Regions from separate parts of the Endozoicomonas sp. 4G genome, predicted to be linked through region 1. Evidence: predicted binding sites of a transcription regulator. Region 1 holds the regulator's gene; each other region holds the start of a gene.
What was found. Region 1 encodes FliA, which starts transcription of late flagellar genes. Its sites were predicted from a motif close to CTAAAGTTNNNNNNNNNNCNGCCGATA; they were not measured.
Positions count from the first base shown of each region.

Region 1 (10,987 bases):
TATTGATCCCTGTCAAAACAGACCAGTGCCGCATACTTAACATATGCAGCAACTCAAACAGTCTGGAGCAGCCTAATGCTGGAGCTACTGGTCGGTGCAATTGTCGTAATTTTTGTCGCACGTTTTATTTTAAAGGGCTGCAATCCCCAGGGGGTACTTTTCGGCGGAGCCATCGCACTGTTTATTTTTACCATTCTTCAGGGCGGCTCGATTATGCCTGAAGGAGTGAAAAGCACCGGCATTCTCTGGCTGGATATTTTTGAATACATCAAGTTCATGTTTATGGACCGTGCCGGTGGCCTGGGTATGATCATCATGGCTTTGTGTGGGTTTGCCGCTTACATGACCAAAGTCGGAGCCAATGAAGTAGTTGTCGACTTGTTCACTAAGCCCCTGGCCCGGCTGAAGTCGCCCTACATTTTGCTGTTTTCCGCTTTCCTGGTCGGTAGCCTTTTGTCTCTGGCGGTATCCAGTGCCACAGGGCTGGGGGTTCTGCTAATGGCCACCCTGTTCCCTGTTCTGACCCGCTTAGGTATAAGTCGACTGTCTGCTACTGCCGCTATGGCAACTACGGCTTCTATCAGTTTCTCTCCCACTTCTTCAGACAGTATTGTCGCTGCCCAGAGTGTTGGAGTTTCTCTTAATGAGTATGTGTTCTCCATGCAGTGGCCGGCAGCAATGCCAGCCATTATCGCTATCGGTATTGGTCATATTATTTGGCAAAAATACATGGATCAGAAACACGGGCTAACGGGCGGGGAATCTGTAGAGGTCGAACAATCACTGGATATTATTGCACCTCGTTACTATGCCTTGTTTCCATTTCTGCCGGTTATTTTCGTCACGCTGTTTGGCAGCGGCCTGATTGCTGGCCTTGAGCTGGAGGTGGTGACCATCCTGCTCATCTGTATTTTTATCGTGATGCTGGTAGAAATGATCCGACACAGAGACAGCGATGTTGTTTTTGGTGGTATGAAGCATTGTTTTGAAAAGATGGGCGAGGCCTTTTCCAATGTAGTAACCCTGCTGATTGCAGCCGGTGTGTTCTCTCAAGGTCTGGTGGCTTCCGGCGTTATTGACAATCTTCTGGGACTGACAAGCAATATGGGGTTTGGCCCGGTCTTAATCATGTTGTTCTTTGTCGCTATCACTCTGATTGCTTCCATTATCATGGGGTCAGGTAACGCCCCTTTCTACGCTTTTGTCGAGTTGATTCCTGCTATTGCTATGAAAATGGGCATCAACCCAGCGTTCCTGATTTTGCCCATGCAACAGGCTTCAAATGCAGGCCGGGGCATGTCTCCTGTTGCTGGCGTTATTGTCGCAACAGCCGGTATTGCTCAGGTATCGCCGATGGATCTGGTAAAACGCACCATTCCACCCCTGGCATTTGGTCTGGTGGTGAACATTGTGATCACCCTCTTCTACTTACCAATCTACCCATAAACAGCCACTGACTTGAAAAAATAGCGCAAGGTGGTTGCTGGTACTCCGGCACTGCTTGCGCACAAACGATTCTTTTACTTAATGACCCAACAGGGAGCTGAAAGTTATGTCAAAACTGCTCGATCGCTTTTTGGAATATGTCCGTATAGATACCCAATCCAACCCGGATCACTCAGCCACTCCCAGCACTGAAAAACAGTGGAACCTGGCCAGATATCTGCAAAATGAACTGGAAACTATGGGCCTTACCGATGTCGTACTGGATGAGCACTGCTATCTGTCGGCCAGACTGCCCACCAACACAGAAACCGCAGCGCCTGTGATTGGCTTTATCGCTCATATGGATACCGCCCCGGATTTTTCAGGTCATCAGGTCAACCCACAGATTATTAAAAACTACGACGGCAAAGCCATTGAACTCGGCCAACAGTTCACCCTATGTCCTTCAGAGTTCCCGGAGCTGGATAATTGCCTGAACAAAACTCTGATCACTACCGATGGCTCTACCTTGCTGGGCGCAGATAATAAAGCAGGTATTGCTGAAATACTTACCGCTGTTGACTACTTAATAGCCCACCCAGAAATTCCCCATGCCGAAATTCGTATTGGCTTTACTCCTGATGAAGAAATTGGCAGGGGTGCAAACTTGTTTGATGTCGGCAGTTTTGGTGCAGACTTCGCCTATACAATTGATGGAGGGCCACTGGGCGAGTTCCAGTACGAGAACTTCAACGCTTCAGCTGCTAAAATCAACGTGACTGGCCAAAGTGTTCATCCGGGACATGCGAAAAACAAGTTGGTGAATGCCATGCTCATCGCTGCTGAGTTTATCGGTGAAATGCCCTCAGACGAGACACCTCAGACTACCGAAGGTTATCAAGGTTTTTACCACCTTAAGACCATGGAAAGCTCAGTGACAGAAACCACGATGAACTGGATCATCAGAGACTTTGATCCGGAAAAACAGACAGCTCGCAAACAATTCATCACTGACAAAGTCGCTGAATTCAACTATCGATATGGTGAGCACAGGCTCTCCCTGGAATTAACCGATAACTACCGCAACATGCGTGAAGTGATTGAACCTAAGAAAGATATTATCAACCTGGCTATCAAGGCCATAGAAACTGCAGAAGTTAGACCTGTAATCATTCCTATCCGGGGTGGTACCGACGGTGCCAGACTTTCCTTTAAAGGACTGCCCTGCCCCAATATTTTCACCGGCGGTTACAATTTCCATGGACCCTATGAGTTTATCTGTCTGGAAGACATGGAAAAAACCGTCGAAGTGCTGGTGAATATTGCCCAGCTAGCTCCCCAGACGTTTAATAATCACGAACACTGATTACAAAAATTTTGTTTATACAGCTATTAAAAAAGACGTTATTAGACGTCTTTTTTAATAGCTGTATAAGACTCACCTTATCAGCATGATCGAGAACGCCCGCCATTCACTCCTATCATCAATCTTTTTCCTTCTCTGGCTCCCGACTGACTACCTCTTCTGGTACCTGATCTGACTGAAGAGTGACCGGATAATCAAGTGCTAACCAGGAAAAGTAGCCATCCCTGAAAAAGAACACTCTCTTGTACCCCCAGAGTGCTGCAAGGTAACTCGCTACCGCTCCCCTCATGTGGTAAGTGCTGTTGCCATAGATGACAATAGGCGTCTTTTTATCCAGAGTATCAGGCGCAAATAGTTGTCTGAAACCGGCCCTGAGATCCAGGCTGTTAGACCGCTCAATATGCCCCCATTGCCACTGTTGATAGGGCCTCACATCGATAAACAGGGCTCCCAGTTCATGAAGGCGCTTGGCCTGTTGTGAGTTGATGGTAACAACATTTTTGATATGGACTGGCGCTTCCTGGGCAGAGAGGAAGCAGGAGGTCAGGGCTAGAAAGCACCCCGCAAGATAAAAATTCCATTTCATATGAAAACAGGTCCGTTATAAGGCTATTTATTCCGTTTAAGACTATTTATTAAAAAAGACATGGAGCAAGGACCTGAGAGCTTGGGGACCCGCAAGGGTCCCTTTAGGAACACTGATGTTTTAACCTAACCAGTGATGAAGTCTGGCTCTCAATCTGACAGCGGCCTGGGAGTGAATCTGACTGACTCTGGACTCGCTGACACCGAGAACCTTACCAATCTCCTTGAGATTCATTTCCTCATCGTAATAAAGCATCAGCACCAGCTTTTCTCGCTCAGGTAACTTCTCTATCGCTTCCACCAGGGCATACTTGAACTTCTCTTCCTGAATATCGGCGGATGGGCCCCGATCTCCAGAACGGGCCTGCATTCTGGACTCTTCGCTGTCGAACAGTTCTTCAAAACTGAACAGTCGACAACCACGGAGATCACTAAGAATGGTGTAGAACTCATCGAGATTAACTTCCAGCTCCTGGGCCACTTCGAAATCTCTGGCATCTCTTCCCAGGCGGGCTTCAACTTTCTGAATCGCTTCCGTCACTTTACGACTGTTTCTGTATACGGATCTTGGTCCCCAGTCACCTTTACGGATTTCATCCAGCATGGCACCACGGATACGGATACCGGCAAAGGTTTCGAAACTGGCTCCTTTACTGGCATCGTATTTTGAGGCCGCTTCCAGCAGACCGATCATGCCTGATTGAACCAGATCGTCGATCTGAACGCTGGCTGGCATTCTGGCTGCCAGATGGTTAGCGATTCTTTTTACCAGGGCTTTATGGGTTTCAACCATTTCGGTCTGAATCAGTTTCTGACTCTTTTCCTGACTCTTTTCCTGAGCCGCTTTAATTGCCTGCACATCCTGTGCTGTAGCATCCATGCTTATACCCTCTCTTTTATTCTTGTTGGCAAGAAGAATTCAATACGACCTCTTGGTGGTGTGACCGGTATTGCCATCATCTGATGGGCAATACGAGAAATGGCTTTCGAAGCCCGGCAATCCGGACTGAACTGCAAAAGAGCCTGCTGACGGGCCAGCGAACCTGCAACCGCCTTGTCGAATGGAATGGATCCCAGGTAACGGAGAATAATTTCTACTTCATCATTAAGATAAGATTGCAGTCTTTCAAACTGGTTAGAACCATACCGACGATTACTAACGGCGTTTACAATCACTCCAAAACGACGAACACCGTATATTCGGTAAAGCATACGGATCATCCTCACAGCATCTAACAGTGATAAAACTTCCTGATTGATAACGATGAGAATTTCTCCCGCTGCCTGAATAAGCGCTACATTATCCGGAGCCAACCCGGGAGCGGTATCAATGACCAGGGTATCAAGCGTGGGAGCCAGTGACTCCAGACTGTCTATCATTCGGACAGCATGACCGGTTTCTACGGTCTCTCTCCAGATGGGTTCCCCTTCTGGCGACAATACTTTCAGCCCCCCGGGTCCATCCTGAATAAAACTGGAAAAAGAGTCGTTGTCATCGAAGTGAGTCATATCGAGCTTCTTCTCAAGCCCAAGGCTTAGTCCAACATCAGGGACTGCGAGGTTTCCATCCATTAAAACCACACGTCTTCCGTTGTTTGTAAGCGCCAGTGCGAGATTGACAGCAATCAGTGTTTTACCTACTCCACCTTTACATCCTGCAACCGCAATAATCTGTTTTGTTGATGAGTTCATGAGTTTCAGCTTCTTATAAGTGATTACTGCATGAGATCTGGAATCAAAAACGTTTTTTCTTTTTACTGCCTATGTCTTATTAGTAACAAGAGCCGTGCCAATTTTTTAAAATGCCTGTTTTTCAGGGATAATCGCCTGCCTGACGAAACACCATTTTTATCGCCCTCAAAAAAATCAACATAACCCACTGTTTTTATTGAAATTTATTTTTATTAGTCGAATTGCTGTCACGTTACTTTTTTGACAGCGTTAAGACGACTGTCAACAAAAAGGCATCAAATGTCTTTTTGTTGAAAAATAAAAAGCAAATTATTTGACACTGTCATTTTATAGTGACGAATTACTGTCGCATAAAAATTTTTCGAATTTAAAAAACCGTTATTTTATTGACTAAATAAAAACAAAATGTGGATAACTTAAAAAACGACAAAATAAAGATAATTTTATACACATCGAAAAACACGGTTCACTCTGAGATAAAAACCGTCAAAAAAATACAAAAACGGCCTCACCTGCTTTTTTTTCAAAAGCAGGTGAGGCCGTCATAAAATGGACGCTGAAAACTGGAAATTTCAGGCAAAAAAAATGGCTGTCAGCTAACGCTGACAGCCATTTTTTTTAAACGATCGACTTAACGCATGGTTTCTTCATAACGATGAAGGCCATACTTTCTCATTTTCTCAACCAACGTAGTACGGCGAATCTGAAGTTTGTCAGCCGCCCTGGCTACAACGCTGTTGCAGTCACTTAAGGCTTGCTGAATCAGACTTTTTTCCAGTCGCGTCAAAAACTCCTTCAGATTCAGGCCGCCAACAGGAAGAATCGCCAAGTCATCCACTTTTCCAGGCCCGGCGGGCTGAATGCTGTCCGGGAATAACTCGGCAACACCGTCATCATCAGAAATGGCTTCCATATAACGAAAATTCTGAGGCAGATCCTGAACACCTACGACACCGTATGGGTACATGATCGCCAGCCTTTCCAGCAAATTGGACATTTCCCTGACGTTGCCTGGCCAGCCATGACGGCAGAGCGACATAATGGCAGCGGAACTCAAACGAATGGAGCCACGACTCTGTTTTTCCATGGCGCTGACCAGCTCGTTGAGAATCAGCGGAATATCTTCCGGACGATCCCTGAGTGCAGGCATTTCAATGGGGAATACATTCAGTCGGTAGTACAGGTCTTCCCTGAATTCACCGGACTCAATCATTTCAGAAAGGTTTTTATGGGTAGCCGCTATAATTCTGACATCCACGGGAATCTGCTCGGAACCGCCCACTCTTTCAATCGTCCGTTCCTGCAAAACCCTGAGCAACTTAACCTGCATGTGCAGTGGCATATCACCAATTTCGTCAAGAAACAGTGTGCCACCCTGTGCCAGTTCAAACCGTCCTTTTCTTGAGCTAACAGCTCCGGTAAAAGAGCCTTTCTCATGGCCAAACAGTTCACTTTCCAACAACTCGTTAGGAATGGCACCACAGTTTACTGGCACAAAAGGCATATCCCGACGATGGGAATGGTCATGCAGATTTCTGGCCACCAGCTCTTTGCCTGTTCCTGACTCACCGGTCACCATAACATTGACGTCACGGTTGGCCACCTGTGCCATAAAAGCGCGAACTTTACGAACTCGATCACTTTTACCGACCAGTCCACGGAACAGTTCTACCTGCTGATTCATTCCAGTCTGGTGAAGTTGACGCCATTGCTCACGGTACACCTGACCATAATGCAAACACGAGAGTAACTGTGAACGGTTGCAGGGCCAGTCTACACGAGCGATGATCTGTCTGCGAAGGGAGGATTGGAGGTTTTCCGGAAGCGGCTCAGCTATGCGAATGACGGGAACACCGCCACTCCAATTCTGTATGCGGGCGATCATGCCCTGCATTGAGCTTTCTGCCTGGAGAAAATCTCCAAGAAAAAGCGCACAGAAACCACTTTTGTCGGATTCTTTGATAGCATCTTCCCAATGGGCGGAGCTGACCGCCTTGGTACGATACCCCATAAACTCGATAATGGTACTTAGATCATGTCGGCGCTGTTGAGAGTCTTCGATGATCAATACCTGATCTGCTGCATCCATTGTAACGACTTTCCTTGTCATCTACGCAATGAGAATAAACAGCCTTGAAATAATATGAATCGCAATAAGCAAACTCTTATTAATTCATTTAAGGTCTAAAATCCTATTTCGTCAAATTTCTTCGACACTTTAATCCTTTTTTCGACTTTTTTGTGAAAAATGACGTGAAATAACCCTCCTTATCGATCGTTTGCGGGTGCCATCTGCAAAGATGGACACCCCCGGGAGATCTACGGTCGGATGCCAGCAAGCCTCATTTGGGTCATGCTTCAGACTGGTTGGCAGCACATTCGTGAGATGAATTCACCGATGACCTTTTCGTGCCACCCTCGCGAGTGGGAAAAGCAGAGAATTCCAAGTGTTCACTTTAAGTCACTTGTGGTCGCTGTAGACGACGGGGAATTTTCGCTTGAGCAGCAGTAGAAAGTCCGTACTTTGCTTGAAACGGTATTTTTTTTGAGTAGTATTCAGGCGCTAGTCTGACAATGCGCACTGAGTCTGAAGGGTATGAAACTTGTACAGAGGGTAAAGCCTGGAAAAATATATCTAACCCACCGTGCTTGTTTATATACTTTCCATTTCCTATATAAAAGAGACTATGAATCAATTTTCCATCTGATAATAACTGTACAATATCTCCCCAGCGTAGTTTTTCTTGATCAAATTCCTGAACAGAAGCAAAAGGCAGGCTTTCATACCAACCATTAAAATCTTTAACCGATTGTCTATCCATTCCAAATGCCAGATAATTAACAAATTGATGACAGCAGCCACTTACAACACTGTCATCATCTTGAAAATTCCATAAAGTTTTACACACATTCTCAAACCCCTCCGTGAAGATATTGGATAATCTTTTTTTAGCTTCAATCCAGTGGTCTGAATCAGGAACAACCTCTTCAAAAAAAGACAAATAACCTGAAAAATCTTTTTCTAAAACAGGCAAGTCAGGAGTCACGTTATGATACTTTATGCCATTCAGACTAAATGGAAAAATATGAGAGTCAAAGTCCTTATTCCTTACCTCAATAAAGAATTCTTCATCGTGAAAGATTAATTGATTGGCAGGACTAACCTTTCTTTCTGATAACCATTTATTATTAACCTGAGTCTGATAGCTTTTATCCAAAGTTAATTGATTAGTTGCCAACTCTTTACGACCGGAGCTTACTGACTCTGTTAAAGCGAGATCAGCTTGCAAGCATATCTCTGTTACTGGGTTCATTGGCATACATCCTGTATTATTTCTCTATACGACAGATAAGAAAGCCAATAATTCCCTTGTTTGTTGATTAATAATAACCATCAGGTAAGTCTGCATAACAATCGTCGAAAAAACCGTCGAAAAAACCGTCGAAAAAACCGTCGAAAAAACCGTCGAAAAAACCGTCGAAAAAACCGTCGAAAAAACCGTCGAAAAGCATTTAGACTTTGGCTTGCCACCCCATATTATTGCCTGGTTTGAGCGGGGTCAGTACACTCCGTCATTTTGGAACTATTTTTAACTTCTGATGTCTATATCTGAACCAATAACTCAGGGTAAACAAAAGTGAAAAAGATTCTGCTCAGTATACTAACTTTATTTTGCTTATTTCCTTTTTTGCACAGTAAAGCCATCACAATCCCGCCGCCACATTACGTGGTAGTTTTCCATGAGAATTACTGTAAAAAATACAGGTATTCCATTCAATATTACATGAAGAATCTTGAAGAAAACGGGCATTCTGCATTTCACTTGTGCACTGATACCGTTGATATTAAAGAGCTGAAAAGGCGGATAGACCTCAATGCTAAAGATAGAAACATCAACCTGCCTGATATTAAGGGAATAAATATTTTTGGCCCGGTCATTTCCAGCAAAACAGTCGATTACCTTAAACCCAAAGACCTCTTTTTTTACCCTACTACAGCTTTGACAGTTGATAATATTGATTTGATTCTATGGAGAAGTTCAACATTGATCGACATTAAAACTGAACCGTATAATTCTCCTTATATTGAACGATGGGTGTCTCATATGTTTGCGTCACCCGGCGACATTAATACAGATATATCAACAGCATTATATGATTTTGCAAGCAATACTGTTCAACATAAGAATATTTCCGTTGGAGAAAATTTCAAAAACAAGCTAAAGAATGATTTATCGGACTCCAGAACAATTGATTATTACAGTTTTAGTTACCCTTATTACGGTGAAGGGACTGCATTATTAGGAATGGCATCTTTCCCTGTCCTCTATGTTATTACCGGACTCGCTCGCGTACGTGAGGGTTATAGCTTCTGGGATCGGCGTCAAACGCCTGGTGATAAAATTGGCACCCCTATTCTTTATGGCCTTATGTCAGTACTCGAAGCATACGCAATTTTTAGCTATTTATACACTCAGCATTATCTGCCTCATGATAATAAATGGAAAAGGGTCTTGCTGAGAAAACCATTAACTGTTGATGGCCTTCTCGATCCATCTACCGAATTATAATCATTTTCAATATTAAAAAGTGCCCGTTTATGCCCGCATAACAACATAGCGGGCACTGAGTTTCATTTTGTGTCAGACTTTTTGCGATTCAGCCAGGTTCTTTCGATCAGCAGCAGCAGCTCACCACTGAGCAGACACAGAGCAATAATAACCAGCGGGGTATTTAATGAGAAGTGCCAGTTTTTTATCATCAGGAACAGGTGCTGGGAGGCGGTGACCAAGCCGACCGCAGCAAACAGGCAGGTCAAAAATATACTGATATAACGGTAATGAGGCAGCACCATCAGGATGCCGAGCAGCCCGATAACCGTTCTTTCAGTGCGGCAGAATGGGCAGGTTTTCACAATTTCTGTCAGATCCATCCACCAGGTCACTGCACAAATCACAATGGCAATCCATCCCAATGGTCTGATATAGCGGCTTAGCACCAATGTCTTGATCATGGAACCGGTCTCAGTGAACTTATCTCAACAGGGTTATCGTAAGATCACCGAGACTCTTTACTCTATTTATACGACCTGCCAAACCTTTCTCAGCACTCCTGAAGATGAAAGCCCAGCGCCTTCAGATGCTCCTGCACTCCTGCCTCACACTTTCTGGCCTGAACTGTCAGAGTGCTGAACTCCCGCCGCTCCCGGTAATGCTTTCTCATTCGGTCAAACTCGATGCAGCGTGCTTTCTTATCCATATAGAGGAGGCGGCGCATAAGGGCATCGTCGTGGCGTAGATCGTAGACTGATTTCATCGCCAGACCAGCAGCCTGGGCAGCGGTGGCAGAGTCATTAAAACCCATTCTTTTCAGGGCGGGCATGGGAGTGACAGCGGCCAGCCTGACCCGGCCCGGCAAACCAAAGGTCCGGCACAGGGCCTTATACACCTTTTCAGTACCCGAGATTTTTCCGTCCAGGCTGTAACCAGCAATATGAGGGGTGCCAATATCCACGCGGGCCAGCAAATCCAGATTGACATCGGGTTCATATTCCCAAACATCCAGCACCACACTGAGATCAAGACCTTCTTCAAGGACTTTCAGCAGCGCCTGGTTATCAATGACAGGGCCTCTTCCGCCATTGATCAGAATAGAGCCCGGTTTTATCTGGCTCAGCCTGTCATAATCCAGCATGTGATGGGTGGGGTAATCCACATGCCAGGTCAGGGGGGTATGCAGGGCAATAACATCACACTGTTGCAGCAGTGTTTCTAAAGGTTCAAATCGGACTCCCGGCGTTCGCTCACAGAGCGGATCACAGGCCATAACCTCAACACCCAGTCCTGCAAAGGTTTGATACAGTCGGCTGCCCACTTGCCCGTGGCCCACAATGCCGACCTTTCTTTTTTTCAGCTCAAA
Region 1 is NZ_CP082909.1:3,492,611-3,503,597, forward strand. It holds gene dcuC (anaerobic C4-dicarboxylate transporter DcuC) at 76-1,446, shown strand; gene pepT (peptidase T) at 1,553-2,791, shown strand; gene K7B67_RS13625 (rhodanese-like domain-containing protein) at 2,910-3,377, opposite strand; gene K7B67_RS13630 (RNA polymerase sigma factor FliA) at 3,498-4,256, opposite strand; gene K7B67_RS13635 (P-loop NTPase) at 4,259-5,068, opposite strand; gene K7B67_RS13640 (sigma-54 dependent transcriptional regulator) at 5,700-7,157, opposite strand; gene K7B67_RS13645 (hypothetical protein) at 7,525-8,382, opposite strand; gene K7B67_RS13650 (hypothetical protein) at 8,854-9,639, shown strand; gene K7B67_RS13655 (hypothetical protein) at 9,702-10,082, opposite strand; gene pdxB (4-phosphoerythronate dehydrogenase PdxB) at 10,172-10,987, opposite strand, start outside.

Region 2 (10,987 bases), 2.8 Mb from region 1:
TCCCGGCGGTCATGAGCTTCCTGCTGATTAATAACACCCGCATTCAAGTCTGCGTCGATGGACATCTGCTTGCCTGGCAAAGCATCCAGAGTAAAGCGGGCGGTCACTTCAGAAATACGACCAGCGCCTTTCGTCACCACGACAAAGTTGATGATTACCAAAATAAAGAACACCACCAGACCAACAACGTAACTGTTGCCAATCACCACCTCACCAAAGGATTGGATCACCTTTCCGGCAGCGCCATTACCGGTGTGTCCATTGAGCAGCACTACTCTGGTCGATGCCACGTTCAGAGCGAGACGCAACAGAGTGGAAACCAGCAGGATGGTTGGAAACACGGCAAACTCGAGAGGCCGAAGCGTGTAGATACTGACTAATAAAATGAGCAGCGACAGGGCAATGTTGAAGGTAAAAAATACATCCAGCATAAAAGGCGGCATTGGCAGTGTCACCATGCCAAGAGTCATCAGAACGATCAGTGGAATCCCGATATTCAGGTTGCCGCTTTTGGGCGACATCATGTGTAGCAGACGTTGAGCTTCCTTGATCATTGTGCCTTTTTATCCCATTTTTCCCGGAAGGCGCGGGGAACTTCCGGAGTTGGTAAATCGGGTGCCTTGCTTTTGCGTCCGGCCTGAAAGTCATTCAGGTGATGGACGTAGGCCAAAACCTGGGCCACTGCTAAAAACAGGTCGTCGGCAATTTCCTGATTCAACTGTGTCGTATAATAAATCACCCGGGTTAGCGTTGGTGACTGTACCACTGGCTTATTATATTCCCTCGCTACTGCACAGATACGCAAGGCTACCCGGTCAACACCTTTTGCGACAACATAGGGAGCCCTGGCTTTATCCAGATCGTACTTCAGGGCCACTGCAAAGTGTGTTGGATTGGTGATGATGACATCCGCTGAAGGAACGGCCTGCATCATTCTGCGCCCGGCAATTTCCTGTTGCTTTTCCCGCAGTTTTGAACGAAGCTCTGGCTGACCTTCAGCTTCTTTCATTTCATCACGCATTTCCTTGTGTGTCATGCGCAGTTTTTTTATGTGGTTCCATCTTTGAAAAGGCACATCAATAAAACAGATCAACAGCAGGGCGGTCACCAGAATGGCGAAGGCCATGGCCGCATGATGGAGCCCCTCTGATATTGCCTGAATGATTGGTAGCCGGTTCAACCAGAGCATCTCCCGAAAGAACCATTGGTGAATGAGCCAGAGCGAAAAAGACAGTAGCAAGATTTTGGCGATGGACTTGAGCAACTCAATCATGGAGTTGGCAGAAAACATACGTTTAATGCCTTTGAAAAAGCTGATGCGCTCAGCCTTGGGTTGTAACTGTTTGTTTGAGAATATCCAGCCTCCCAAAGCCGCTGAAGCGGCGATTGAAGCCAGAATGACAAACAGCGCAAAAGGCATCAAACCGGAGAACCCCTGAGTCATACTGATGGCCAGGTGCTCTGTCAGCCAGCTTTCCTGACGCAGTGCGTCTTTTTCAAAGCTGAAGCTTTTGTGCATCACCTGTACCAGCCGGTCACGAATTAATCCGCCACTGACCCATAAAGCACCGAGCGTTGAAGCCAGCAGAGCAAAAGTGACCAGCTCCCGGGATCGGGGAACCTGGCCTTCGTCACGGCTCTTCTGAAGCTTTCGTTCTGAGGGTTCTTCTGAGCGTTCGCCGGAATCGGGTTGTTCTGCCATCTTAAAATACCTAAAGAACCAGGGATCGTAGAAGGTCCAGAACAGTCTGGGTAAATCGTATGAAGACACCGTTCAGGGTGGAACTGATCAGCATCAGGATAAAAATGCCCGCCAGCATGGTCAGGGGAAAGCCCAGGCTGAAAATGTTGAACTGCGGAGCCGAGCGGTTCATCACACCAAAGGTAAACATGACAATTAATAAAGCCACAATGGCGGGTAGCACCATTAGCAGTGCACTGGCAAACATCCAACCGCCCAGGGCCGGCAGTTGGCCAATAGCCAGCTGGCTGATATGAAAGGGCGCAATGGGAAGGGTATTAAAACTTTCTACAACAATAGAAATGACCACCAGGTGTCCATCCACCGCCAGAAACATCAGAAAACTCAATAGTTGGAATACCTGGCTGATTACCGGAATCTGGGCGCCGTTCATCGGATCAAACATCACCGCCATACCCAGTCCCATCTGTAAAGAGAGCATCTGACCGGCGGAGGTGAAAATAGCGAAATAGATTTGCAGTACCATGGCCATTACAAGACCAATAGCCAGCTGTTGTACTGTGATCAACAGACCGGTACTTGAGAGTGGCTCTACTGCCGGAACTGCAGGCAACATGGGAGCAACAATAATGGTGATGGCCATCGCCAGAATTACCCGAATTCTCGGTGCCACCACCTGACTATTCATAATGGGCATGGCCAGAAACAGGGCTCCGATACGGAAAAACGGCCAGAGGTACTGACCAATCCAGCCCACCACCTCGGAGAAAGTCACCATCGGCATCAGGCCAGCATCTCGGGAATAAAGTCATAAAGTCGGCGAAACAGATCCATAAACTCCTGAATCAACCAGGGCCCCGTCAGGCCAATGGTGACCAGTGTTGCCAGCAAACGGGGGAGGAAACTGAGGGTTTGTTCATTGATTTGAGTTGCCGCCTGAAGGGTACTGACCACCAGGCCAACCAGCAGTCCGGGCATGACAATCACCGATACCATCAGAACAATAAGAGTCAGCGCATCACGAAAAAGGTCTGCCACAACTTCCGGTGTCATGGGGTTTCCCCTGAACAGGTTTTTAAATAAATGCTTTGTAGATATATAAGAACATTTTTTTACTTTAAAAACGACTTAAAAAAATGACAACTCTATTTAATAAATTCACAAGCTCTTCCGAGTGGTATTTATCAACAGGCAGTACGTTGAAGTCATCAAGCGATTAAAACCTTGAATAGGAATCAAGAAAATGGCAATGACCGTAAATACTAACATCTTCTCCCAGAATGCTCAGCGCAATTTGGCCAGGACTGAGGTAGGCCTTCAAACGGCAATGCAGCGTTTGTCTTCGGGTATGCGTATTAACAGCGCTAAGGATGATGCTGCCGGTTTGCAGATTGCGAATAAAATGCAGGCACAAATTGGTGGACTTGGTGTCGCTATCCGTAATGCCAACGATGGCATCTCCATGGCCCAGACTGCTGAAGGTGCCATGAGTGAGATCACCAACTCTTTGCTGCGTATGAGGGACCTGGCACTTCAGGCCTCCAGTGGCACCTATGAGGCGGCTGATATAAGCGCTCTGCAAGCTGAATACGATGCTCAACTCGCTGAGATTGGCCGTATTGCCGCCACCACTGAGTTTAACGGGACAACCGTTCTTGGCGCAGGTGCCGTCGAAATTGCCGTTGATTACACCGATGCTACCAGCAATAACGTAACGCTTAACTTTACGGCGGTTGCGCTGACGGCTGTTACCTTTACCGATGCCACTACCGCTAAGGCAGCAGTAGGTGCACTGGATGCAGATATTGCCTCCTATGATGCGGTCCGGGCCAGCTTGGGTGCGGCGCAAAACCGACTGACCACGACTGTCAATAACCTTGCCAATATCCGTGAAAACCTGACGGCCTCCAGAAGCCGCATCATGGATACTGATTTTGCTGCCGAAACAGCGAATCTGAGTAAGTATCAGGTTATGCAACAGGCGGGTACTGCGGTGTTGGCTCAGGCTAACGCTATACCTCAGAACATTCTGTCACTGTTGCGTTAATCGTCTCAGGAAAGTTTGTAATATTTGTTCAGCTTCAATGCGGATGGTTTTTGTGGGAGCCAGCCTGCTCCCATTATTTATGAAGCTGTTTTGTTATTCAGTCGTGTTTCGCAAAGCGGTGTCGGCTGAATAGAGTCAAAGCCTTGTACAGGAGTTAAGAAAATGGCAATGACCGTAAATACTAATATTTTTTCCCAGAATGCTCAGCGCAATTTGGCCAGGACTGAGGTGGGACTTCAAACTGCAATGCAGCGTTTGTCTTCGGGTATGCGTATCAACAGTGCCAAGGACGATGCTGCCGGTTTGCAAATTGCGAATAAAATGTCAGCACAAATTGGTGGGCTTAGTGTTGCTATCCGTAACGCTAATGATGGTATCTCAATGGCTCAGACTGCTGAAGGCGCAATGAGTGAGATTACTAACTCTATGTTGCGTATGAGGGATCTGGCTTTGCAGGCCTCCAGTGGCACCTATGAGACGGCTGATGTTAATGCTCTGAAAGCTGAATACGATGCTCAGCTGGCTGAGATTACCCGGATTAGTGCAACCACTGAGTTTAACGGTAAAACAGTCATTGGTGCCGGTGCCATAGAAGTTGCGGTTGACTACACCGATGCTACCTCCAATAACGTAACGCTTAACTTTGCTGCGGTTGCGATGACCGCTGCCACCTTTACCGATGCCGCTACAGCGAAAACGGCAGTGGCTGCACTGGATGTAGATATTGCCGCTTATGATGCGGTCCGGGCCAGCCTGGGTGCGGCTCAAAACCGACTGACCACGACCGTCAATAACCTTGCCAATATCCATGAGAATCTGACGGCCTCCAGAAGCCGTATCATGGATACTGATTTTGCGGCAGAAACAGCGAAACTGAGTAAGTATCAGGTTATGCAACAGGCGGGTACTGCGGTGTTGGCTCAGGCTAATGCTATACCCCAGAACATTCTGTCCCTGTTGCGTTAATCGCTTCAGAGCAGTTTAGTCAGCTTGAATGCTGATGGTCTTTGTGGGAGCCAACCAGCTCCCATTTTTTATGGAGCTGCCTGTTATTCAGTCATGTTTCCCAAAGCGGTGCCGACTGAATAAAAGCAACAATTAATCAGAGGCTGATTATGTTCAGTTTGAATGGCATCTACTCAGGGCTCGATGTGACCGCCATGGTGGACGCTTTGGTGGAAGCCGAGCGTGCTCCGGCAGAAAGCCGTTATGCCCGCAGAGAGCAGGCTTATAACGTAGAACTGTCTGCTGTTGGTCAGCTACAGTCTGCCCTGGATGAACTTAATACCCAGTTAACAAGCCTGAACAGTGTCAGCAAACTCAGCCCCAGAGAAGGTAGCAGCAGTCATGAGTCAGTCTTGAGTGCAACGGTTTCCAGCAGTGCTGTGGCAGGGAATTATCAGTTTTATGTGGATCAGCTGGCCACTCATCATCAGGCGGTATCCAATGCTGTTGCTTCAGATGCCACTATCGGTGCCGGAACGGTCAGTTTATCGGTTAACGGTCAATCTTTTTCTGTGGTGGTTGAACCAGGCAAAGAGAGCCTGGCGGATTTACGTGATGCCATAAACAGCGCTACCGATAACTCCGGAGTGCAGGCCACGATTATTAATGAAAACGGTCAGCAACGCCTGATGCTTAATAGTGAGGAATCCGGAGCAGCAAACGCCATAACGGCAGACTTTAGTGGCCTTTCCGGCGGATCAGCAGCCCTGGGATCATTGACTGACTTGCAGGTGGCCGCTGATGCCATCGTCAGGTTTGGTTCAGGCGCTGCTGCAATCACGGTCACTTCCTCAGATAACCAATTGGAAAATCTTATTGATGGCGTCACGCTTGATTTAAAAGCCGTCAGCTCAGACCCGGTCACCGTGAATGTTTCATTGGATAAAGACAATGTTAAAGAGTCCATGCAGGGTTTTGTGGATGCCTGGAATGAGCTCCAGTCCACCCTTGACACGCTGACCGATTACAACGGGGCAACTGCGGGACCTCTTAATGGTGATGCCCAGACCCGGACTATTGCGAACCAATTAAGAAGTGTACTCAGCTCTTTATTTGGTGAAGATGGCGACCCATTCAGAACCATTGGACAACTGGGGTTGAAAACCACCGAAGACGGTTCGTTAACTCTGGATACCGAAACTTTGGATGAGGCTTTGGCTAACAACTTTGATGAAGTAGCGCAGGTGCTGGCGGGTGAAGATGGTTTAATGAGTCGGCTTGAAGAGGTTCTTGCAACGCATCTTGGCAGTGACGGAACACTTGAAACTCGTGAAGATCGGATTGAAGAAGGCCTGAGTGATATTGAAGACGATCGTGCTGGACTGGAGCTGAGGCTGGAACGAATCCGTAGCTATCATCAGAGGCAGTTCCTGATGATGGAAACAATTCTGGCATCATTCAGTGGCACCAGTGAGTGGCTCACCAACAGCCTGCAAAACAATAATTCCTGATCACGGAGAGATTTATGAAGAAAAAAGGCCTGGGTGCTTATCAAAAACAGGAAAAAGCGGGTGTTGAAGTCTCTGATTCTGTCCAGCTGGTGGGTGTGATGTTTACCAAGCTGATGGACAACCTGGCTAAAGCAAGTCATTACATTGAGCGAAAAGACCTGACCAATAAGTCTGATCGCCTCTCCCTTTCCGTCGAAATTCTAATGGTACTGGAACAATCTCTGGATTTTGAAAAAGGTGGTGACCTGGCCAGTAATCTTCAATCGTTATACCTCTATTGTATGAGGCGTTTGACTGAGGCCAATAAAGATAATGATGTGACCGCAATCAGTGAAGTGATGGGATTATTAAAAGAAATACAGGAAGCCTGGGCTCATATTTCTGCACCTCAAGTTGCGACTGCAACGATCCAGTAGTAGAGAGGCTTGAATGGAAAACCAGGCGCTACCCGCTTTTTCGTTGTTATCACTATTGAGACCGGTGCCATCGGTTGATGGTGCTCAACCCCGGGTTATGGCATCAGCCCAGGCCCTTAACACTTCCTCAGATTTTGCCTTTGAAAACATTCTTCAGCAGTTTGCCCTGACAGAATCTGCACCGGCAGAGTTTGTTGCTTTGGGGCTGGCATCTACAGAGTTGACACCCGCAGAGTTGACACCTGCTGATTGGCAGGCAACACCCGATTTACTGGCGATAAGCCCTGACGCTTCCGGGCTGATAAAGCATTTTCCTGTTACCGACTTACCAGCACTAATAAGAGAGACAAAATCTGAACAGGCAGCCGTGGCGATAAAAAGTACGCCAACAGCAGGGAGGACTGAACGGCCTGATGTAAATGTGTCACAGATTGAAAAGGCGGCAACTATCGATTTATCGGTTCGATCACCAGAATCACAGGTCTCTTTGATTCCGGTTGTTGCCCAGGGAGCTACCCAGACTCAAAGACCATTAACCGATGTTAATCAGCTGAATCATCTCACCGAAAAACTCAGGTCGGAAGTCACGATAAAACCGGATCAGATATTAGCAGAAGCCAAAGTACCGGAAATAAAACATCACAATGGAATAAAAGACATTCCAGCTCCCCTGCCTCTGCCCAGTGTTGAAATGGAAGGGGAAGTGACTCTAAAAACCATGTCCGCAACAACCATGTCCGCAACATCCATGTCTACAACAACAATGCCCGCATTGATGCCGCAAACTGAGTCAGTACAGATGGTTGTTCATCAGGCGCCGCAAACCTCTCAACATGCTGCTTCCATTCAGATGACTGAGCAACCATCAGTCACCCAGTCATCTTCGGTTAAACAGCCTTTCCTGCAACCAGAAATAGCCCAGCGATCCTTTGGCCAGACAGTGGTTCAAATGATCAAGCAGGGTGACCAGAAAATGGAGTTTCGTTTAGACCCACCGGAATTAGGCCGGGTCACGCTGACGGTTAGCGTTGATAGAGATGCTGTCAGCCTTCAGGCAATAACAGCAACACCGGCCGCCAGGGATTTGCTTCTGCTTCATGGCGATCGCCTGCGGGAAGCGCTTAATAGTGAATCACTGACCCTGGGGCAAATGTCAGTGGATGTAGGTAGCCAGAAAGAGTCTGATACGTCGGAACAATCTTCAGAATACCTGCCCACCGCCGATGGTTGTCTTGAATCAAATGGTTATCAGAGTGCCCAGGAACAATTCAGGGTTCATGGCGGCAGATTATTGGATCATTTCGTTTAACAGATAATCGGAAAAGGAGTGCCTGACTATGGCAGATGAAAAGGACAGCAGCGCCTCTGAAAACAAAAGTTCAGGCAACAGCAAGTTACTGATTATCATCATTATTCTTCTGGTGTTATTGCTGGCAGGTGGTGGCGGCTTTGTGGCAATGACCATGATGGCCCCTAAGGACCAGCAGCAACCGCAACAGCAAGAGCAACCGCAACAACCCGTGTCAACATTGGCGCCACCCAGTTTTATGGTACTTGAGCCATTTATTATTACTCTCAAAAGCGAAGGCCGACCCCGGTATATGCAGATAAAACTGTCATGGATGGTAAGGGATGAAGCCATGATCGCAACACTGGAAGCTTATCGTCCTCTTATTCGTAATGAAATGATCAACTATCTGGGCTCTCTCTCTTTTGAGGAGGCTAAAGCCGGAGGAGTCACCGAGACGATCCGTTCTGAAACGCTGGCAAGAGTAAATGCACTGTTGACCAAAGAGAATGTGGCAGCGAGGGTGGAAGACAGTCTGATTACGGACCTTGTGATCCAGTAGCAGCTTAGTGGCAGACATGCAGCAAAAAGGACTTAACGCTTATCGCCAGCAGGCAGGAAATCAGCGGGATGTTCTGGTTAAACAACACTTGTCCCTGGTTAAGAAGATTGTGCTGCACCTGGCCAGCAGCCTGGGCAGTAATATCTCCCGGGATGATCTTTTGCAGGCAGGGATGATGGGGCTTCTGGATGCTGCCAGTCGTTATGATCCGGGTCGCAAAGTCCCCTTTGAACAGTTTGCCAAAACCCGGATTCGGGGTGCAGTGATTGATGAGTTACGGCAGTGGGACTGGCGCAGCAGAACCGACCGGGAACACGGGCAAAAGATCAGGAATGCAATCCAGAAGCTTAATACCCAACTGGGGCGTGCTCCGGCCGAGTCAGAAATTGCCGAAGCACTTGGCGTCAGCCTTGAGCGATACCACCGCATGTTGCAGGGCAGTAATTCCGACAGCCTGCTGAGCCTGGATGGGCTGATGCAGGGTGAGGCCGACAGCAAAATCATAGAGATCAATGATGATGACTCTATAGAAGTGGTTGCTATGGGGAGGGAGCGCAGCAAGGCACTGGCAAAAGCGTTACAGGAGCTGCCGGAACGGGAGCAACATCTGATGAATCTCTATTATGTCCATGAACTGAATATGAAAGAAATTGGAGAAGCTTTGGAACTGACGGAGGCCCGTATTTGCCAGTTACACCGTCAGGCAGTGTTACGACTGCGTTCGCTGCTGGAAGAATGGAACAGGGAATAATGTTATGAAAATTTTGGGGCTACTGATCCAGCTTGGCTGCATCTTTGGTGGTTTTGTGGCGGCAGGCGGTGAAATGGCAGCTATCTGGCAGCCAGCAGAAATAGTGATGATTGGTGGTGGCGCATTGGGGGCGTTCCTCATTGCTAACCCAACTAATGTTGTCAAAGCCGCTGGACGACATTTGGTTTATACCGTTAATAATTCAGGCTTTAATCGTGAGTATTTTGACGAGCTGCTCTCTCTTTTGTATGTGTTATTCAATATGGCGAAAAAAAAGGGGGGGAGTAAGGCACTTGAGGAGCACATAGAGAATCCTGAAAACAGTGATGTTTTTGCAAAATACCCGGCGATTATGAAGACCCCTCATATTTATAACTTCATTGCTGAAAACCTCAGGCTGTCATTGGTGGATGGCATTGAACCCCACGAATACGAAACCATTATTGAAGAAGAAATTGAATCCATGGAATCAGAAATGATGCGTCCGGCGGATGCGCTGCAGCTGATTTCTGACGCATTGCCGGGCTTTGGTATCCTGGCGGCGGTATTGGGTATCGTTATTACCATGGGTGCGATAGACGGCCCCATGGATCAACTGGGTAGACTGATTGCTGCGGCTCTGACAGGCACCTTTCTTGGCATCTTTATGGCCTATGGCTTGGTGGGACCTTGTGCAACCGCCATTGGCCACTCAATCAACCAGGAGATCAGGGCATTTGAATGTATCAAAGTAGGACTGGGCACTAACAAGTCCGGGTTTCCTCCCATTGTTTCAGTGGACTCTGGCAGGAAAATGCTTTTTTCAGATAAACGTCCCAGTTTCAGTGAACTGGAAGAATTGTTGGATGGCCAATAATGAGTAAAGGCCATGTTATTGTCATCAAAAAGAAGCATGGCGGTCATGGTGACGGGCATCATGGCGGTTCCTGGAAAGTAGCCTTTGCTGATTTTGCCATAGCCATGATGGCTTTGTTTCTTCTGCTGTGGATTATGAGTGCTACAGACAAGGAACAAAAGTCAGCCATTGCCTCCTATTTTGACGATCCGGGCTCATTCCGTCCTAAAAGCAGTTCCAGGCCCATTGATTTTGGGGGAGGAATGAATACTCTGGTGGACATTCCCAAACCGGGGCCTGGCCAGCGTGGCAGGGAAGAGACTGAAGTGGTGACTAAAGAAAACACCAAAACACTGAATAACACGCTGATTTTCGACAAGCTGTCCGATGAATTACAAAAATTGATCGGTGGCAGTAAGTCAGCTGGAAGATATGAAGATTACATTCAGCTGGAGGAAACACCCGAAGGGATGCGCATTGTCATTCTGGACAATAACAAGAGGAATATGTTTGAGAAGGGGAGTGCGAGGCTGAAACCCTTTTATCAGGATTTACTGCTCGAACTGGCCCCTATTGTCAACAAACTTTCTTTCCGGCTCATGATCAGTGGGCATACCGACAGCTCAGGCTTTCAGAGGCGTGCCTATTCAAACTGGGAGCTATCATCGGACCGGGCCCAGATAGCCAGAAGAACACTGGTTTTCGGAGGGTTAGAAGAGTCCCGGATTATGATGGTATTGGGTATGGCTGACCGGGTATTGCGCAACCCTGAAAACCCTGAAGACAGCTCCAATCGCAGAATCGAAATCCTGCTCTTGACAAAAGAGATGGAAGAGCGGCTTGAAGACATGTTTGAACCCGTTGAAAAAGACACTCAAAACTTCAGCGATGAAGAGTCACAGGAAATGAACAAAGCATTGGACAAAGCCA
Region 2 is NZ_CP082909.1:310,851-321,837, forward strand. It holds gene flhA (flagellar biosynthesis protein FlhA) at 1-554, opposite strand, end outside; gene flhB (flagellar biosynthesis protein FlhB) at 551-1,702, opposite strand; gene fliR (flagellar biosynthetic protein FliR) at 1,713-2,486, opposite strand; gene fliQ (flagellar biosynthesis protein FliQ) at 2,486-2,755, opposite strand; gene K7B67_RS01615 (flagellin) at 2,946-3,749, shown strand; gene K7B67_RS01620 (flagellin) at 3,912-4,715, shown strand; gene fliD (flagellar filament capping protein FliD) at 4,865-6,205, shown strand; gene fliS (flagellar export chaperone FliS) at 6,220-6,621, shown strand; gene K7B67_RS01635 (flagellar hook-length control protein FliK) at 6,635-7,930, shown strand; gene K7B67_RS01640 (flagellar basal body-associated FliL family protein) at 7,959-8,471, shown strand; gene K7B67_RS01645 (FliA/WhiG family RNA polymerase sigma factor) at 8,488-9,222, shown strand; gene motA (flagellar motor stator protein MotA) at 9,227-10,078, shown strand; gene K7B67_RS01655 (flagellar motor protein MotB) at 10,078-10,987, shown strand, end outside.
Region 2: fliD (flagellar filament capping protein FliD) is a predicted target of FliA. The motif match lies at 4,806-4,832, and genes of this name have one in related genera.

Region 3 (10,987 bases), 2.8 Mb from region 1:
CTTCAATTTTGGCGAGCAGCTGGTACTGAATTTAAAAGAGCCCAGTTACACCAATGCTCGCAGGGTCGTAAAAGCCATTAATAATCACTTTGGCCCAAAAGTCGCCAATGCCAGTAATGGTGTCTCTATCCTGGTGTCGGCTCCCAAAGACAGCAGCCAGCGGGTGGTCTTTATGTCCATGCTGGAAGAGTTGAAGGTGGAAACGGCAGCTCCGGCAGCGCGAATTATTTTTAATTCCAGAACCGGCACGGTGGTCATGGGCGAGCATGTTCGTGTTCGCCCTGCTGCGGTCAGTCACGGCAATCTGGTTGTCAAAGTCCGGCAGCAAACGTCTGTCTCACAACCGGGTCCTTTCTCTCGAGGAGGACAGACACAAGCCATATTGAACGGCGATGTTGCCATAGAAGAGAAGAATGCCGCTATTTATATGGTGAACGAAGGCGTCACTTTGCAGGAAGTGGTGACGGCTATTAATGGTGTTGGGGCTACTCCCATGGATTTGATGTCCATCCTCGAGGCGCTGAGAGCAGCCGGGGCCCTGGAAGCTGAATTAATTGTGATTTAAATGGATTCTCTTAAATAGATTCTCTTGAATAGATCGTCGAAAAGGGCGTTTTGATATGGATATTGGAAGCAGTCTGTCGGCTAAACATCTGACCAGTATTTATCAGTCGGGATCGGATCAGGGAAAAGCTCCCCAAGACCTGAAAGAAGCTGCAGAAGCCTTCGAGGCCATATTTGTTAACGAATTACTGAAGAGTATGCGTCAGGCCAATGAAGCGATGATGGGCAGCTCAGACCTGCCGATGTCGGGCAAGGATGTGCAGTTTTTTCAGTCGATGTTTGACAGTCATATTGCCGGGCATCTGGGTAAGGAAGGCGGGCTGGGTATTGCTGAAGCTCTGGTAAGGCAGCTGGGTGACACCAACGATTGGCTGAATACTGAACGTGAATCGGGGTAGATACTATGAGCATGACACAGATCGGCATCTCTGGATTACAGGCCAGCCAGGCATCGCTGAATGTTACCAGTAATAACATTGCCAATGCGGAATCAGAAGGTTACAGCCGTCAGAGGGTCTACTGGGTTCCGTCTTATACCTTGTATCCGGGAATTGGCACCAAGGGAACCGGTGTTAATACCTCCAGTGTTGATCGGATAGCCAGTAGTTTTATTACTGCCCAGATGTGGGAGACTCAATCTCTGGCAGCAAAAACCGCCAGTTTTTCAGAATACATCACCTCCCTGGATCAATGGTTGGGCGACGACAGTACGTCGCTCACCGCCGGCCTTGATAGTTTTTTTACCACGCTTAATGGCGCATCGGCTGATCCTTATTCCAGTGCTTCCAGACAAGTCATACTCAGCGAAAGTAATAAGCTGGCTCAGCAATTTACGACACTGAACAACCAGATTGTTGGTCATCAGGATTTAGTTGGCAGGCAACTGGAGGCTTCGGTGGCAGAAGTGAATGGTCTGCTGGCCAATATCGCAGGTTTTAATAGCCAGGTGCAGAAGCTCAGCGCCAGTTCTCAGGCGTCTAACGAGTTATTGGACCAGCGGGATCTGGCTGTTAAAGAATTATCCAAGCTGTTGGGCGTTAATGTTATGGAGCAGCCTGATGGCCGTATTAATATTTTCTTGAAATCAGGTCAGCCTCTGTTACTGGGTGATCAGAAAAACAGTCTGAATGTTAGCGGTTCTGCCAGCCATCCCGACGGCTTCTCCATTGAGTTTGTAAGTGATTCGGCTGCTCTTGCGGTGCAGGGTGACCCCGGTGGCAGCATTGGTGGCATTCTCAGTTACCAGAACGGTGCTTTAAGGCAGGCTCAGAATGAGATTGGGCGCCTGGCGGTAGTGATGTCTTCGACCATCAATGCCCAGCTCAGACAGGGTGAGGATCTTAATGGCAATACCGGTGTTGATCTGTTTTCCGACCTCACTAATCCCGCAAGTGGCATATTTGCCCTGGATGCTGCGTCTGGCGCAGTGTCGGATATGAGAATTGCTGACAGTTCGCAACTGAAAGCCAGTGAGTACGACCTGCGGGTAGACAACACCGGCAACTACGTGGTCACCCGGTTGAGCGATGGCGTTCAAGTCGATAGTGGCAGCTTATCCGGTGCAGCAGGTACTCAGATCCTGAGCTTTGATGGTGTTGAGATTGATATCGATGGAGCTGCTACGGACCAGATTTACCGGCTGTCACCAGTGCGTTATGGGGCAAGAGATCTGGATTCGGTTCTGACGGACCCTTCTGCCCTGGCTCTTGCCGCAGCAGGTGCTGGCGTGGCCGATAATTCTAACCTGCAGAAAATTCTTGAGCTTCAGAATGGTCGGCTGGTCGAGGGAGAACGAAGCCTGACCGAAAGCTATAGCCGATTTATTGGCGATATTGCGGTACAGACTTCTCAGGCGAAAACAGAGGCCGATGGCGGTAAAAAACTGTTTGAGCAGGTTGAAGCAAGCCGCAATGCCTACAGCGGTGTCAACCTGGATGAAGAGGCTGCCAACCTGATGCGCTTTCAGCAACTCTACGGTGCCAATGCTCAGGTTATTTCTGTGGCCCGGCAAACCTTTGATTCATTGCTCAGAATGTTCTGATCCAGACAGGGAGTCCAAAACATGCGTGTCAGCACCATCAACTTCAATAATATTATGCTCAGGGCTATGCAGGACAGTATGGCTAAACTGGCCATTACCAATGAACAGATGGCCGCTGGCAAACGTATCCTGCAACCCTCGGATGACTCCGTTGATACCGTAAAAATTCTTCAGATTAATAATGAAATAACCGCTATAGAGCAGTACGAAGACAACATTGATTCGGCCAGAAGAATGCTGGAGCAGCAGGATGTTTTGTACAGTAGTATGACGGATCAGTTGCGTCGTGCACGGGATATTATTTTGCAGGCCAGTAACGAAGTCCTGTCGGTTGAGGACTATAAGCCACTGGCAGAGGAGCTGGAAACGATCAGTGAATCTCTGTTGAGCCTGGCCAATTATCAGCAGTCCGATGAGCAATACTTGTTCTCCGGAACCCTGAGCACTCAGATGCCGGTTACGTTTGATGCAACCACCGGTGATTATTCGTACAGTGGCAATAATAACCTTCGCCAGGTCAATATCAGTGGCTCGGCTCAGGTGCCGGTTAATGAGTCGGGAGAAAATCTGTTTTTTGATTCAGCCATTACACCACCAGCAACAATGGATAGTATCTTTGATGCCTTGTCTGTTGCGGTGGCTGAACTGAGAGCTTCTGATCCTAAGACTGTTTTTAACTCCACAGAGGCAATGAAATGGGTTGATGCCACTCTGGAGCGGGTTGGAATCGCCCAGACCAAGGCAGGCAGTAATCAGACTGTGCTTGACCGGGTGGGTGACAGCCATGCCGATATCAAACTGATGCTGGAAAGCCTTCGTTCATCCCTTGAAGATGTTGATATGGCCAAGGCAGCTACCGATCTGGCCCACCAACAGACCGTCCTCAGTGCCAGTCAGCAGGTGTATGCCAACATCAAGCAGTTGTCGCTGTTCAATTATTTCTAACCGGTTATTTTTTTTAAAAAAATCCCCCACTTCAGAGAATTTAAGATTTTTTGACACCTTGCCGATTGGAGTTCTGAACCCATCACAGACGAGTGGTGACAAGCATGTCAGGAATAAATCGCACCGGGTCAAAAAAAGCAGCCAGCCCAATAATTGCTCAGCCTGCTGTCAAGAATGGTGCCAAAGCGGTTGAACCTCCTAAAGTCAATGACGATCGTCTCCGGTTGAGTGGTGAAGCCCAGAATATTGAAGAGTTGTTCCAGTCCCTTTCAGCGATAGATGAAATTGACCAGAAAAAAGTAGAGAGCATTCGTCAGGCCATTAAAAAAGGAGAGATGCCGGTCGATTATCAAATGCTGGCCAACAAAATTCTGGAGCTTTCCGATGACTTTGACGACCACCGAAAGGAGTGACCATAAGACGAGTGCTTACAGCGTTTCTCCTGAACAAAAGCTGTTGGATAATATTCGTGATGCACTGGCTTTAACCCGCAAACTGGAAGCGGTTCTGAGTAAAGCCCACAATCTGATGTTAGAAAGGAATATTAGCGCGTTAGAGACTCATCTTGAGACTCAGGTCAAACTACTGAACATGCTGCAACTGAATGCTTCCCTGCGAGAGCACTATTTGAAAGAAATGGGGCTGTCACCGGATAAGGTGGGTATGCGATCTTTTCTGCAAATGATACCTCTCACTCCTCAAACGGAAACCACACTGAAACAGTGGCATCAACTGGAAATAACAGCAGGCCGTTGTCGTACTCTGAATCAGGCCAACGGTAAACTGTTGAGTCGTCTGGCTGCCAGTACTAACCAGATTATTGATGTCGTTTTCGCCACTCAGGAATCTACGCCCTATAACCAGCAGGGCATCTGTGAAAGAAAGCTGGGCTGATCAGCATGTTGTTTTCCGATCATGCACGGCAACTACGGAAACTGTTGATTTTTGGCCTCGCCCTGTTGCTGGTTTCCCGGTCTTTAGCCAACCCGGTCAGAGAGTTCCCGCAGGAACTGAGTGACCATCAGTGGGAGCTGACGACTTCCCGTTTCCAGTGTCGTCTGGTTAGCAAAGTGACCGGGCTTGGCAATATCGTTTTGAATTCCGCTGCCGGAGGCGTGCATTATATCGCCCTGGAATCGGATGTGTTTATTAAAGAAGCCCGTCATATTCGTGTTGAGGTGCAACAAACACCCTGGCTTCATAGCCCTTATGTGAATGCTTTTGGCGATATTGAAGTAGAGCCGGAAAAACCGTTTGCAATGAAAGTTAATGTGGCCCGTGTCGTTGAAGACCTGCAACAGGGTCATCAGCTGGTTATTGAGATTCAGAGGGAAGCGGTTAACCCTGTTTTCATTAAAATGCCCGCCATGAATTTTCAAAAAACGGCAGCATCATTTTATCAGTGTTATGGGGCGTTACTGGCTCTGAACTATGAGCAGGCCAGAGAAACGATGATCTACTACCCTCCTGCAAGATCCCGCATAAGCCCCGAACGATTATCACACCTTGATGACCTGGCTACTTATATTCTGGTGGATAAAAGTATCGCCAATGTGACTATTGATGCTCACACAGATTCCTGGGGTGACAGGCTGGAAAATCTTCAGCTGTCAAAAATACGTGCCATTCGGGTGTTTAACTATTTGCGATCAAAAGGCATTGCCGAACAGCGTATTATTATGCGCTATCACGGTGACCGCTATCCTGTAGCCTCCAATCAGACCCTTGCCGGAAGAAATAAAAACCGACGGGTAAAGATTACCCTGAACCGCCGATAAATAATTCTGACAATAAATTGTCAGCTGAACAATATTTCACAGAACAACAGTGGATGGCGGCTCAATGGAAATCAAAGGTCTTAACCCGGATGCTCTCAGTGTACTCCTGAAGGACCGGCCTGCTCCGATTTTACCCTCCTCAATTGAATCTGAAGGCATGACGACGCCCGGTTTTGGCAATCTGTTGCAACAGGCCATTGACAAGGTGAATGGTCTGCAAAAAGAGTCCAGCAGCATGATGCACAAGATTGAAACCGGGGAAAGTGATGACCTCCTGGGCACCATGATTGCCATGCAGAAATCCAGTATTTCTTTTCAGGCATTGATGCAGGTCCGCAATAAGGCAGTGACTGCTTACGAAGACATCATGCGTATGCAGATTTAAGGTAGAAAAAGACCATGGCCGAATCAGAGTCAGAAAAAAAGACTGCCCCGGAGCAGACACCGGAAGAAAAAGAAGTGAAACCTGTACCGCGGGAAATGTTGGACAGGGTCACCGGGGTTCTGAGAAAGAATCGCAGCTATCAAGTAGCGCTGATGGTGTTGTTTGCTGTTTCTGTTGCCCTGATGTCGGTTTTCTGGCTCTGGTCGCAATCCCCCGATTATCAGCCACTGTATGGCAATCAGGAACTCTATGATGTGGCCAGTGTGGTCAATGTGCTGGAACAAAACAATATTGCCTATAAAATTCACCCTGCTTCGGGTCAAGTCATGGTGGATGCCGGACGACTCTCTGATGCCCGTATGCAGCTGGCAGTATCCGGCGTTCAGGCAAGGTCACCGGAAGGACTGGAAACGCTGGATGGGCAGGAAATCGGTACCAGCCAGTTTGTGGAAAATGTCCGTTACCGGCGCGGTCTCGAAGGTGAGCTGGCCCAGACGATTATCAGCTTGAAACCCGTTCGCAATGCCCGTATCCATCTGGCCCTACCCAAGCAGAGCAGCTTTATCCGTAAACAGGGAAAACCCTCAGCCTCGGTGTTTGTCGATCTGTTTCCGGGATACCGGCTAAACAATGAGCAGATTGAAGGCATTGTCAATCTGGTGGCTGCCAGTGTCGCCAACATGAATCGCAGCGATGTTTCGGTGATTGACCAGTCCGGCAAGTTGCTCTCTTCAGATGTTTTGTTGGGCAACAGCGCGCTCAGTGAAGCCAGTAAACAGCTGGATTTCAAGCGTCAGGTAGAAGCTCATTTTCAACAGCGTATCAGCGCCTTGCTCGAGCCTCTGGTGGGTTCTGCCAATTTCAGGGCGCAGGTCACTGCCAATGTGGATTTTGAGCGGGTGGTGCAGACTGTCGAGCAATATGAGCCCGGTGCTCCGGTGTTAAGAAGTGAGCAGGGCAAGGAAATGGTCAACACTGGCCAGGGAGCCGGTGGCATACCCGGTGCTCTCGCCAATCAGCCGCCGGAAGAAGAGGATCAGGCCCAGGCGGAGCAGAGCAGTAATACCCGGTCAGAGTTTGTCCGTAATTATGAAGTCGACAAAGTGATCAGGCAGGTGGCCAATCAGCAGGGCAGGGTACAGAAACTCAGCGTGGCCGTTGTTCTCAATGAATTGCCTGATGAAGCTTTGGGTATTGGCAACTGGGATCAGGCAAGAATTGCCACAATTCAACAAATGATCATCGATGCAACCGGCATTGACCAGGCCCGTGGTGATCAGATCAGCATTCACACCGCACCGTTTGTGCCAGTCACTCATGTTGAGCCTGTCGGACTGGCTTGGTGGCAGCAGCCGCAGGTACTTTATTATCTCAAATATATTTGCGGCACTTTGCTGGGCATTCTGGTGATTATGTTCCTTTTAAGGCCCATGATGAAACAGATCACTCTCAAGATGGAGGAGCCTATTGCATTACCTCATGCAATGTCAGCGGGAGATAATAACACCCAGTTCGACCAAAAAGGTAGGAAGGTGATATTTGATGACACCTTTGATCTTTTGCCTCCTGAGCTGGCAGATTTTGAAACCCAGGTGACTCAGATGCGAGAGCTGTCGTCGAAGGCGCCAGCCAGGGTGGCACAGGTGATCAAGCTATGGATGAACAGCTATGAGTGATAATCAAAGAGTTTTGCCATCAAGGCAGCCGACGCCTAAAGACATAGCCATTCTGCTGCTCAGTCTTGGGGAGAAAGGGGCAGCGCAGGTATTCAAACACCTTAGCCAGCGGGAAGTTCGACAGATCAGCGCGACCATGGCTACCATCGCACCCTTGAAAAGAGACCAGGTTCAGGAAGTGCTGGATCTGTTTTTCCATACCTATCGGTATGACAGTGCCTTGTCTGGTTCCTCAAAGGGCTACCTTAACAAAACCTTGAAACTGGCCTTAGGTGATAAAGAAGCTAAAGGTGTAATGGATTCTATTTTTGGCGGCGAGAGCAACAGTTTGGAAGCGATGAAGTGGATGGACTCGGGAACCATCACCGAACTGATTGTTGATGAGCACCCACAGCTTCAGGCAGTGGTATTGACCTACCTGGGAGCCACCCAGGCCACCGACGTATTAATGCGCCTGCCAGCCAAGAATCACCAGGATCTATTATCACGAGTCGCCCGATTGCAGGAATTACATCCGTCCATTATTGAAGAACTCAACATTATATTTGATGCCAATATCGGCAAAATGAGCACCAGCCAGAATACCACCGTCAGTGGTCTTCGTCAGGTGGCCGATATTATGAACCGAATGAACGACACTTCGGTGCAGAGTCTGTTGGGGTACTTCAAGGAGCAGGATAAGAAACTGGCTGAGCAGATTGAACAACAAATGTTCCTCTTTGAACACCTTATGCGTCTGGATGAAGATGCACTGCGTAAGGTTATGGCAGAGGTCAGCCAGGATATTCTGGCCCTGGCTCTCAAGGGGGCTGCCCAGGAGATGGTTGATGCCATTGTCGGCACCATGACCAAGCGAAGTTCCAAATTCCTGCTTGAAGATATCGAAAACCTTGGTGCGGTCCGCGCCAGTCAGGTTCAGTCGGCCCGTAATGATGTGCTGCGGGCAGCGCGACAGCTGGCTGCATCCGGTGAGATAGAGCTGATCTTTAATGATGAGGACGAGATGATCGGGTGATGCACAGCAATGCTCACCCCTTTTTTCATACTATTGGAAACAGGTTGGTTCATGACAAACAGACAAAAAATATGGCAGCCTGAGACAGCCGCCTTCAAACGGTTTCTCTTTCCGGTTCACCAAAAGTCAGGTGAAGCTCAGGTTTCAGAGACCCATCAACAACCCGAACCTGATATTTCCCAACCTGTCGACAGGGTTCAGAATACAGTAGCAACACCGCCGGAAGCCATTGAGCCTTCTGCAGAAGTTTTGCAGAGTGCCCTGAAGCAGGGGATTGAACAAGGCTATGCCAAAGGCGTGGAAGAAGGCCGCCGAATGGGCTTTGAAGAGGGCAGGGAACTGGGGGTTAAAGAAGGCGGGCGTATTGCTACTGAGGAGCAGAAAAAACTGGTGTCCCTGCTACGCAAGGAAATGTCTGAATTTCGTTCTGGTAGCCGTTATGGCGGTGACGAAAAGATCAGCTGGCTGGGTAAAGTAATAGAAGAAACCTGTCGTCAGGTGGTACGACGGGAATTGATGACCGCTCCGGATCAGATTGTCTCCGTCATCAGGGAAACGCTGAGTATCATGCCTGAGGATGCTCAGTACACCATCCATGTAAATCCGGTCAATGCCGAACTGCTGAAACAACTCAAGCCTGATTTTGGTGCCGCCTGGCAGGTGGTCGAAGATCAGGAATTGGCAATGAGCGATTGCCGGATTATTTCCAGCCAGACCGAAGCAGAAGCACGAATGGAATCCCGGCTGGTGGAGTGCCTGGATATTATTCGTGAAAACTTGCCTGCCGCCATGGAGGACGCAGGTTAATGTCTCTTCCTGATGATCTGATTCAAAAACTGAAGACCGTACCGGTTGCCAAATTATCCGGCAAGATATCCGCCATAAAAGGTCTGCTTCTGGAAGCCCAGGGGTTACGATTGCCCGTTGGTCAACTTTGCCATATCAATATGCGCAGTGGTCGCCAGGTAGAGGCCGAAGTGGTTGGCTTTGACGGTGCCAGCCAATTTCTGATGCCCCTTTCAACCACCATGGAAGGCTTGGCTGCCGGAGACAAAATTATTCCCGTTTCTCTCAACCACACCATGCCAGTGGGGGAAGAGCTGTTAGGGCGGGTGGTGGATGCTATGGGTAAGCCGCTTGATGCCAATGCCCTGAGTTTATCAGGTCGAATCTCAATTCATTCCTCGCCCCTTAATCCGATGGCCAGAAGGCCGGTGGATGAACCTCTGGAAGTGGGCGTAAGAGTGATCGACAGTCTGCTGACGTTAGGAAAAGGGCAAAGAGTTGGCTTGTTTGCTGGCAGTGGCGTTGGCAAAAGCACACTGATGGGCATGATGACCCGTAATACCCGGGCGGATGTAACGGTTGTGGGTTTGATCGGTGAACGCAGTCGTGAAGTAAAGGAGTTTGTGGATCAGATTCTGGGCATGGAAGGTCGGGAAAAGGCCGTTGTGGTGGCTTCCCCCGGCGATGAATCGCCCGTCCGCAGAATTCGTGCGGCACTCTATTGTCATCAAATTGCCGAGTATTTCAGGGACCAGGGCAAAACGGTTCTGCTGCTGATGGACTCCCTTACCCGTTATGCCCAGGCTCACCGTGAAATCGCACTGGCTGTGGGTGAGGCTCCGGCAGCGAAAGGTTTTCCTCCTTCGGTCTTCAGTAAGATTCCAATACTGCTGGAGCGTGCCGGAACGGGAGTGGGTGAAGGTTCAGTCACCGCTATCTATACCGTACTGGCAGAAGGTGATGATATGCAGGAGCCGGTGATAGACACTGCCCGCTCTATTCTTGATGGACATATTGTGCTCAGTCGTGAACTGGCAGAAAGAGGTCATTTCCCGGCCATTGATCTGGAAGCCTCCATCAGCAGAACCATGTCTCAGCTCATCACAGAAGAACATGAGCAGTGTGCCCAGGCGTTCCGACGCTATCATGCCCGGTATAATGAGTTCAGAGAACTTATGGCTATCGGGGCTTACAAACCCGGAGCAGATCCTGAACTTGATAAAGCCATTGAACACCGTCCCCAGATGGAGCGTTTTCTCCAGCAAAGCCGTTATGAACAGGTTGATCTCTCTGGCAGCATTGAACAACTGATACATATCTGGCGGTCTGATCAGGTGGTTACCTCATGAGCAAGTCTCAGCGTCTGGAAAAAGCTCAGTCAGCACTGGAAAAAAAGAGCCAGTTCACGGAAAGAGAAAAGCAGCACGCTGAGCAGAGCCTGGCTGTTCTCAACACCCAGAAGCAGTTATTAAATGATGCCCACAAATCCTGCGACAATGCTCCGGGAGAAAAACTGTCATCACTGTCCTGCTGGGGTCGCAGTCAATTTGTTGAATTGCTTACCGATGTTTCGGTTTTGCTGGAAGAGAAGATAAAAGCAGAGTCTGGAAATCTCGAACACATTAACCAACGGCTGGCAGAAGAACGCAGAATGACCAGCGGCGTTGAGCATTTAAAAAACAAAGAAACCGAAAAACAGCAGCAAAAACAACTTCGGGATGAACTTCAGGAGACCGATCGACTGTTGCAGCAATCCCCTCGCTCCCCTCGCTAATTCTGACTTGCGTGTCTCTGTGC
Region 3 is NZ_CP082909.1:293,130-304,116, forward strand. It holds gene K7B67_RS01500 (flagellar basal body P-ring protein FlgI) at 1-565, shown strand, start outside; gene K7B67_RS01505 (rod-binding protein) at 621-962, shown strand; gene flgK (flagellar hook-associated protein FlgK) at 968-2,605, shown strand; gene flgL (flagellar hook-associated protein FlgL) at 2,627-3,550, shown strand; gene flgM (flagellar biosynthesis anti-sigma factor FlgM) at 3,655-3,963, shown strand; gene K7B67_RS01525 (flagellar protein FlgN) at 3,935-4,444, shown strand; gene K7B67_RS01530 (OmpA family protein) at 4,450-5,328, shown strand; gene fliE (flagellar hook-basal body complex protein FliE) at 5,393-5,713, shown strand; gene fliF (flagellar basal-body MS-ring/collar protein FliF) at 5,728-7,389, shown strand; gene fliG (flagellar motor switch protein FliG) at 7,382-8,404, shown strand; gene K7B67_RS01550 (FliH/SctL family protein) at 8,456-9,211, shown strand; gene K7B67_RS01555 (FliI/YscN family ATPase) at 9,211-10,539, shown strand; gene K7B67_RS01560 (hypothetical protein) at 10,536-10,964, shown strand.
Region 3: flgM (flagellar biosynthesis anti-sigma factor FlgM) is a predicted target of FliA. The motif match lies at 3,591-3,617, and genes of this name have one in related genera.